One region of the Anaerobacillus sp. 63XJN7_4_ISO-PGPR-S23-413 genome, then DNA from elsewhere that is predicted to be linked to it. Evidence: a T-box and tRNA genes for the amino acid it is inferred to sense, from the RefSeq annotation. Region 1 holds a T-box; the other holds one or more tRNA genes.
The links. A T-box is a leader RNA that pairs with one kind of tRNA and senses whether it is charged. The one in region 1 lies ahead of tyrS (tyrosine--tRNA ligase), so its partner is inferred to be a tRNA-Tyr.
Positions count from the first base shown of each region.

Region 2: it encodes a tRNA-Tyr, which carries the amino acid that the T-box ahead of tyrS (tyrosine--tRNA ligase) is inferred to sense. The anticodon was not compared.

Region 1 covers NZ_CM149688.1:768,979-773,237, reverse strand. The annotation lists gene AC0VYO_RS04250 (FixH family protein) at 1-622, shown strand, start outside; gene tyrS (tyrosine--tRNA ligase) at 660-1,907, opposite strand; T-box leader at 1,964-2,187, opposite strand; gene hemH (ferrochelatase) at 2,316-3,251, opposite strand; gene AC0VYO_RS04235 (hypothetical protein) at 3,628-3,978, opposite strand; gene AC0VYO_RS04230 (permease) at 4,055-4,259, opposite strand, start outside.
Region 2 covers NZ_CM149688.1:476,795-481,053, forward strand. The annotation lists rRNA gene AC0VYO_RS02610 (23S ribosomal RNA) at 1-992, shown strand, start outside; rRNA gene rrf (5S ribosomal RNA) at 1,239-1,355, shown strand; tRNA gene AC0VYO_RS02620 (tRNA-Asn) at 1,365-1,439, shown strand; tRNA gene AC0VYO_RS02625 (tRNA-Ser) at 1,441-1,532, shown strand; tRNA gene AC0VYO_RS02630 (tRNA-Glu) at 1,556-1,630, shown strand; tRNA gene AC0VYO_RS02635 (tRNA-Val) at 1,653-1,728, shown strand; tRNA gene AC0VYO_RS02640 (tRNA-Asp) at 1,737-1,812, shown strand; tRNA gene AC0VYO_RS02645 (tRNA-Met) at 1,971-2,047, shown strand; tRNA gene AC0VYO_RS02650 (tRNA-Phe) at 2,064-2,139, shown strand; tRNA gene AC0VYO_RS02655 (tRNA-Thr) at 2,144-2,219, shown strand; tRNA gene AC0VYO_RS02660 (tRNA-Tyr) at 2,290-2,374, shown strand; tRNA gene AC0VYO_RS02665 (tRNA-Trp) at 2,382-2,455, shown strand; tRNA gene AC0VYO_RS02670 (tRNA-His) at 2,472-2,547, shown strand; tRNA gene AC0VYO_RS02675 (tRNA-Gln) at 2,552-2,626, shown strand; tRNA gene AC0VYO_RS02680 (tRNA-Gly) at 2,636-2,710, shown strand; tRNA gene AC0VYO_RS02685 (tRNA-Cys) at 2,720-2,794, shown strand; tRNA gene AC0VYO_RS02690 (tRNA-Leu) at 2,822-2,911, shown strand; tRNA gene AC0VYO_RS02695 (tRNA-Leu) at 2,946-3,030, shown strand; gene AC0VYO_RS02700 (DsbA family oxidoreductase) at 3,218-3,919, shown strand; gene yvfG (protein YvfG) at 3,959-4,180, opposite strand.

The DNA.
Region 1 (4,259 bases):
AGATACTCCTGAAAAAGTAGAAAAAGGTGAAAAGATTACTTTTTCTGCAACGGTTACACAGGGTGATGAAAAGGTAGACGATGCTGACGAAGTTATGTTTGAAGTATGGAAAGAAGGCTCCAAAGAAGATAGTGAAATGATCGAAGCTTCTCATGATGGTGAAGGCGTTTATACTGCTGAAAAGGAACTCGACGATGCTGGTAAATACTTCGTTCAATCTCACGTGACAGCTCGTGACCTACATACGATGCCGAAAAATGAAATGATGGTCGGTTCTGAAGAAGAAGCTGCTTCTGAAACTGATGAACACGCGCACGAACACGAAAGCGACGTATCCATCCATCTTATGAAGCCCGAAGAGATAAAAGCGAATGAAGATGTTTCGTTCATGGCACACCTTCAAAAAGACGAAGAAGCCTTAACTGGTGCTGACGTTCGCTTTGAAATTTCGAAAGTAGATGAAGAAAAAGCTGAGTGGGTTGACGCTGAAGAAATGAAGGATGGGGAATATGAAGGAACGACTTCTTTTAAAGAAGCTGGTGACTACACCGTTACCATCCATGTAGAGAACGATGAAGGTCTTCATGAACATACCGAAGAAAGTGTCACCATTACAGAATAATAAAATCCTCCCCCTCTATTCGAGGGGGAAATTTTTACTATGCTAGTTTTATTTTCTTGAATTTCCTTTTGCCCACTTGAATGACCAATCCATTTTTCACTTCAATTTCCTCATTCACTTCTGTTACTTTTACCTCATTTAGCTTAATACCGCCATTCTTCACCATTCGTCTAGCTTCACTTGTTGAAGGTAGCATGCCTAGTTTAGCGATCAATGTTGGCACAGTTACCATCCGATCTCCATCCCATATGACTTCCTCAATATCAGTTGGAAGCTGCTTTTGCTGAAAGATTTGTTGAAACTCCACTTCTGCTTTTTCAGAAGCATTTTCTCCATGAAACATGCGAACGATCGTCTTAGCTAAATTCATTTTAGCTGTTCTTGGATGGATTTCTTCTTGTTCAATTTCTTTACGAACCGTAAGCTTTTCCTCTAGAGATAGATCCGTGATTAATTCGGTATATTTGACGACCAGCTCATCAGGAATCGACATCGCTTTTCCATACATCTCTGATGGCTTCTCTGTAATCCCAATGTAATTCCCTTTGGATTTAGACATTTTTTCAATCCCGTCTAATCCTTCTAGAAGAGGCATCATTAAGACGACTTGCTTCTCTTTTCCGAACTGCTCTTGAAGGTGACGCCCCATTAAAACGTTGAAATATTGATCATTTCCACCGAGCTCAATATCACTTTCAAGATGAACAGAATCATAGCCCTGCATTAAAGGGTAAAAGAACTCATGAAGCGAGACAGGCTTATTCGCCTTCATTCGATTTTCAAAATCATCGCGCTCAAGTAAACGAGCAACCGTTATTTTTCCAGCGAGTTCAATAACGTCTTCAAACTTTAGTTCAGATAGCCACGCCGCATTGTAGTGGAGCTCCACTTTGCTTTGATCAAGAACCTTACCAAACTGCTCAAGATAAGTTCCAGCATTTCGTTTCACCTCTTCATCCGTTAGCTGCACTCTTGCTGTTGATTTTCCAGTAGGATCACCAATTTTACCTGTAAAGTCTCCAATAATGAGTTGGATGATATGGCCATTTTCTTGAAACTGCCTTAACTTATTTAACACAACGGTGTGACCAATATGGACATCGGGCGCAGAAGGATCAAGACCCAATTTCACTTTAAGTGGCTTATTCTTAAAAATCGAAGTAGCTATTTTATGTTTAAGTTCATCTCCAGGAATGACTTGACTCGTTCCATGTGTATAAACCGCATATTGCCTTTCCATTTCCTTTCTTTGTTCTTCTGTTAATTGATCCATGATTGAGTTCATTCCTGTCGACCTCCTAATTATTAAATTTCATATGAAAAGCCACGTCCCCTCTATATAGTAGGGACGTGGCTTACACGCGATACCACCCTGATTGAAGAAATAACTTCTTCCGGCTCGAATACGATAACGGTTTTCCCGTTCCTGACTAGTTAGATCACTCTGTTCATCAAGAAGGCTCTGAGGGGTAATTCACGGTTAGACTGTACCAGTTCACACCAACCACTGGTTCTCTGACACTACTCGTCATAACACGCTACTGCTTCCTCTTCCTAGCCTATTGTTATTTACGATGCATGAATTTCTCATTACTTTATCTTCTTTTACGCTAGTTGTCAATTTGTTTCTTCAGAAGCAGTTTGGAATTTCTCACAAAAAAGAACGCAGCCTTGCAAGACTGCGCCTTTTTCATTATTGTTTATTTAATTCTTTTAACACGACAGTTGAAAGAATATCGATGAATTCTTCCTGTGCGTTTGGCATTTCTGGTCGATAATAATTTGCACCGATTTCATCTGTTACAACTTTACATTCATAGTCATTATCAAATAATACTTCCAAGTGATCGGCTACGAATCCTACTGGAGCATAAACAAACGATGTAAAACCTTGTTTTTCATAAAGATCTCTTGTTAAATCCTGTACGTCTGGGCCAATCCATGGATCTGGAGTGTTCCCTTCACTTTGCCATCCTATTGCCACGTTCTTCACACCTGACTCTGCTACGATAAGATCTGCCGTTTCTTTCAATTGGTCTGGATAAGGGTCTCCATTTGCAATGATTTTTTCAGGTAAACTGTGCGCGGAAACGATGAGGACAGATTTCTCGCGTTCTTGATCTGCCATCCCTTCAAATATCTCTTTAATACGCTTCGCCCAATAAGAGATAAATTTAGGCTCGTCATACCAGCTCTCAACAGAATGAATAACTGGGCCACCTAGTTTTCCAGCTTCTTCTTTTGCTCGTCCATTATAAGATTTGATACTAAATGTAGAGAAGTGAGGCGCCAACACAATACTAACGGCTTCTTCAATACCATCATTGTGCATTTGCTGTACCGCATCTTCTACAAAAGGCTCGATATGCTTTAATCCGATATAAAGCTTAAACTCAATTTCATCTTGAATTTCATTAAGGTGAGCTTCAAGCCCTTTCGCCTGATCTTCCGTAATTTTGGCAAGTGGCGATATTCCACCAATTGCTTTGTATCGGTCCTGAAGATCTTTTAGCTGCTCGTCAGATGGCTTGCGGCCTCTTCTAATATGTGTGTAATAACGTTCAATATCCTCTTCTTTATAAGGCGTTCCATACGCCATTACAAGTAATCCCATTGTCTTTTTAGCCATGAATGTGTTCCCCTCTCATACAGTGATTAATTAAATAAACTATCTTTTTATAATCATTATCATCTAGGTATCAGTATACCTTTTTTTCTCCCCTGAATCAAAGGAATCTGACTATAAATTCGTAACGTTTTGTGTCACTCCTATTGAAGCAAACCTTTATGTATTTTGCCACTTCCGATGCGCTTCCTATCACAGTATAGCGAACATTAAGCGTTCTGTCTTTCTCTTCCTCCACTTCTATTTCATCCTATCCACCATTTTCAGATTTCATACTGTGGTTGAATAACGCGGTAGTGAAGCTGGGGTTAGGTGCGTGCCCCCCGCTTCCCCCCACAAAAAAAAGCTGCGCATCATTGCGCAGCTTTTTCCAATTTATCTATTTTTCCATTGCGCCATTATGCTTCGATACAACTTCACGCAGATCCGTGTCGTCTTGCTCTTCTGTATTAAAAACTAACACGTAGCGAAACTCTCTGTCCGCTTCCTCAGATGGATCAGCATTTTCTTCTTGCTTGCCTGTTGGCGTTTCATTAGAGAAAAACAAATCGTTATTCGCTCCAGCCGGGGTAGCAGTTCCCTGTCCCTGAACTGGTGTATCGATACTAAGCTTTTGATCTTCTGGAATATGTTCAACTGACAATTGACTTACCGAATAAGCCTGCAAATCAGCTTTTGCACTCTCTGCATCGTTCTCTGTTGTAAAATAAGCTTGTAATGATTTACTCATGTCAATCCAACTCCTTTTTATGATCTCACAAAAAGGGTTTCCCGATTCTTGCCATCTTTAATCATCGTGATAAAAATTAATGTCTTTTAGCGACGATCACCATGGAAACAAAGACTGTGCTAATCAGCATGGCGGCTAATGCACTCAGCACTGTTACTGAGCTAATATTCACTATGTTGAATTGTAGAAGAAAAAGAAACACCATGATATAACCTAGTACAGCAAAGTACGAATAAAACATCCCTTTCTCTCGAATCATTCGACTTCGCTCGTCCCGTGCC
Region 2 (4,259 bases), 290 kb from region 1:
CGTAACTATAACGGTCCTAAGGTAGCGAAATTCCTTGTCGGGTAAGTTCCGACCCGCACGAAAGGTGCAACGACTTGGATACTGTCTCAACGAGAGACCCGGTGAAATTATAGTACCTGTGAAGATGCAGGTTACCCGCGACAGGACGGAAAGACCCCATGGAGCTTTACTGTAGCCTGATATTGGATTTTGGTACAGCTTGTACAGGATAGGTAGGAGCCATAGAAGTCGGACCGCCAGGTTCGATGGAGGCGTCGGTGGGATACTACCCTGGCTGTACTGACATTCTAACCCAGCACCGTGATCCGGTGCGGAGACAGTGTCAGGTGGGCAGTTTGACTGGGGCGGTCGCCTCCTAAAGTGTAACGGAGGCGCCCAAAGGTTCCCTCAGAATGGTTGGAAATCATTCGCAGAGTGTAAAGGCACAAGGGAGCTTGACTGCGAGACCTACAAGTCGAGCAGGGACGAAAGTCGGGCTTAGTGATCCGGTGGTTCCGCATGGAAGGGCCATCGCTCAACGGATAAAAGCTACCCTGGGGATAACAGGCTTATCTCCCCCAAGAGTCCACATCGACGGGGAGGTTTGGCACCTCGATGTCGGCTCATCGCATCCTGGGGCTGAAGTAGGTCCCAAGGGTTGGGCTGTTCGCCCATTAAAGCGGTACGCGAGCTGGGTTCAGAACGTCGTGAGACAGTTCGGTCCCTATCCGTCGCGGGCGCAGGAAATTTGAGAGGAGCTGTCCTTAGTACGAGAGGACCGGGATGGACACACCGCTGGTGTACCAGTTGTTCCGCCAGGAGCATAGCTGGGTAGCTACGTGTGGAAGGGATAAGTGCTGAAAGCATCTAAGCATGAAGCCCCCCTCGAGATGAGATTTCCCACAGCATGAAGCTGGTAAGATCCCTTAGAGATGATGAGGTAGATAGGTTCGGGGTGGAAGCGTGGCAACACGTGGAGCTGACGAATACTAATCGATCGAGGGCTTAACCTAAAAACGAAAAGCGAAGTAAGCCGTTTAAATCCGACAAGCGTTGGAGGCTTTTGAGTCAGACGCGCTTTATGCGTCAGAATTAAAAGGTGAAACGATCGAGGATTTGGCTTACGTAGCTGGACATATTGGAAAGTTGTGCGTGCTATCTAGTTTTCAGGGAATAAAATTTTCCTTGAAAAACATGATGGAATATAGTATGATATATTTTGTCGCTGGTAAATCACGAAAGTGAAATCCAGTCCTTAGTCTGGTAATGATGGCGAAGAGGTCACACCCGTTCCCATGCCGAACACGGAAGTTAAGCTCTTCAGCGCCGATGGTAGTTGGGGGATCTCCCCCTGCAAGAGTAGGACGTTGCCAGGCTGATATTATTCCACAGTAGCTCAGTGGTAGAGCTATCGGCTGTTAACCGATCGGTCGTAGGTTCGAATCCTACCTGTGGAGCCATGGAGAGCTGTCCGAGTGGCCGAAGGAGCACGATTGGAAATCGTGTAGACGGTCAAAGCCGTCTCGAGGGTTCGAATCCCTCGCTCTCCGCCACTAGCATACATAATAGCAGCAAGGGCCCGTTGGTCAAGCGGTTAAGACACCGCCCTTTCACGGCGGTAACACGGGTTCGAATCCCGTACGGGTCACCATTATATATCATTTCTACTTTGTGGAGGATTAGCTCAGCTGGGAGAGCATCTGCCTTACAAGCAGAGGGTCGGCGGTTCGAGCCCGTCATCCTCCACCATTATCTAAGGTCCCGTGGTGTAGCGGTTAACATGCCTGCCTGTCACGCAGGAGATCGCGAGTTCGATTCTCGTCGGGACCGCCATTTATATTTTAACATTATCGTGGGGTGGAGCAACAAGCGATACTTCCTTGAAACAGCAACGAGTTGTTTCTACGGATACGCTTCGAAGCATAACCTTGTAGAGAAAGAAACAGTGCACAGCGTAATGAGCAGGTGCAGCATAATTACATTCACATTATCGCGGGGTGGAGCAGTTCGGTAGCTCGTTGGGCTCATAACCCAAAGGTCGCAGGTTCAAATCCTGCCCCCGCAACCAATTATATTTTAAACATGGCTCTGTAGCTCAGTCGGTAGAGCAGTGGACTGAAAATCCACGTGTCGGCGGTTCGATTCCGTCCGGAGCCACCATGTTGCCGGTCTAGCTCAATTGGTAGAGCAACTGACTTGTAATCAGTAGGTTGGGGGTTCAAGTCCTCTGGCCGGCACCATTTTCTCGAAATGAGATCAAATTCCATTGCACTTTCATAAAATGTGTATTACAATGGTAATTGTCAATTTGGAGGGGTAGCGAAGTGGCTAAACGCGGCGGACTGTAAATCCGCTCCCTCAGGGTTCGGCGGTTCGAATCCGTCCCCCTCCACCATCTTGATAGGGGTATAGTTTAAAGGTAGAACAGAGGTCTCCAAAACCTCCGGTGTGGGTTCGAGTCCTACTACCCCTGCCAATTTTAAATCTTTATGGCGGTTGTGGCGAAGTGGTTAACGCACCGGATTGTGATTCCGGCATTCGTGGGTTCAATTCCCATCAGCCGCCCCATTTTTGGGCTATAGCCAAGCGGTAAGGCAACGGATTTTGATTCCGTCATGCGCTGGTTCGAATCCAGCTAGCCCAGCCATTTTTTGTTGCGGAAGTAGTTCAGTGGTAGAACATCACCTTGCCAAGGTGGGGGTCGCGGGTTCGAATCCCGTCTTCCGCTCCATTTTAAAAAGGCGGCATAGCCAAGTGGTAAGGCACGGGTCTGCAAAACCCTTACGCCCCGGTTCAAATCCGGGTGCCGCCTCCAATCTTAATATTTTTTCTTAAAAGTCCTGCCGGAGTGGCGGAATTGGCAGACGCACAGGACTTAAAATCCTGCGGAGGGTGTACCTCCGTGCCGGTTCGAGCCCGGCCTCCGGCACCACTTATTTTTCTGCCTGAATTGAATATGGTATTTTGCCGGTGTGGCGGAATTGGCAGACGCGCACGACTCAAAATCGTGTTCCGAGAGGAGTGTCGGTTCGAACCCGACCACCGGTACCATTACATACGTTATTACAAGACTTCAACGTTCTCGTTGAAGTCTTTTTTGTATTCTTTTTAATTCCTTCTCTTATTTGATATCACTAGTTTTCAATGACTCACTGAGCAAATTCCTGCTCATTTAAAAGTAGAGGTGATAAAATACAAGTATAAGATAGATAAAACAATTTACTGAAAGAGTGATTCGATGAGAATTGAAGTATGGTCCGATTTCGTTTGTCCATTTTGTTATATAGGAAAAAGACGTCTTGAAAGTGCGCTTCAGGCTTTTCCACAGCGTGATCAAGTAGAAGTTGTCTTTAAAAGCTTTGAACTTGATCCTAATGCGAAAGAATCGGATGGGGAAAGCATGGCTGAGCTTCTAGCAGGGAAATACAATGTCAGTCTAGAACAAGCTCAGGGTATGTGTGAGAATATGAGGCAGCAAGCTGCTGGAGAAAACCTAACGTATGATTTCGATAAAATGATTCCAACGAATTCATTTGATGCTCATCGTCTTGTTCACTATGCGACAGAGCATGGTAAAAGTAATGAAATGTCAGAACGTCTCTTTTATGCCTTCTTTACCGAATCGAAAAATATTGGTGATCATGAAACGCTTGCATCACTTGGTGAAGAACTTGGGCTAGACGCTGCGGATATAAAACGTATGCTAGGGACTGAAGAATTTACGAAAGAAGTTCGCAACGATGAAGCTATGGGAAGTCAGCTTGGCATTCAGGGCGTACCGTTCTTTGTATTTGACGGTAAATATGCCGTGTCAGGTGCTCAGCCTGTTGAAATGTTTGAACAGGCCGTTGAGAAGGCCTGGGGAGAAGGAAATAAGCTTGAAGTAGTTGGTGGCAATGCAGAAGCGTGTTCTGCTGACTCTTGTGATCTTCCTAAATAAAACGTAAGAAAGCTCTCTTATTGTAAAGAGAGCTTTTTCTTATGCGTCTGTATTTTCTTGTTTAATCGTTTTGTAAGCTGAATCAAGGTTGCGAATGCGACGAACTATTTCTGAGTTTTTGTTAAGGTTGTCATAGATCATTGATGAAACAACTGATCGATAATAGCTATTCATTGCTTCTAATTTTGAAAATACATCACGATTCTTTTGTATGTATTGGCGAAAATTTTCTTCGAAAAATGGTGTTGAGAATGGTTCCATATGATTTCTCCTTTCTGTCTGTCATTCTGATTATAGGGTGATCGTCATCAGGACGTCAAACGGATTATGAAGAGTAAAA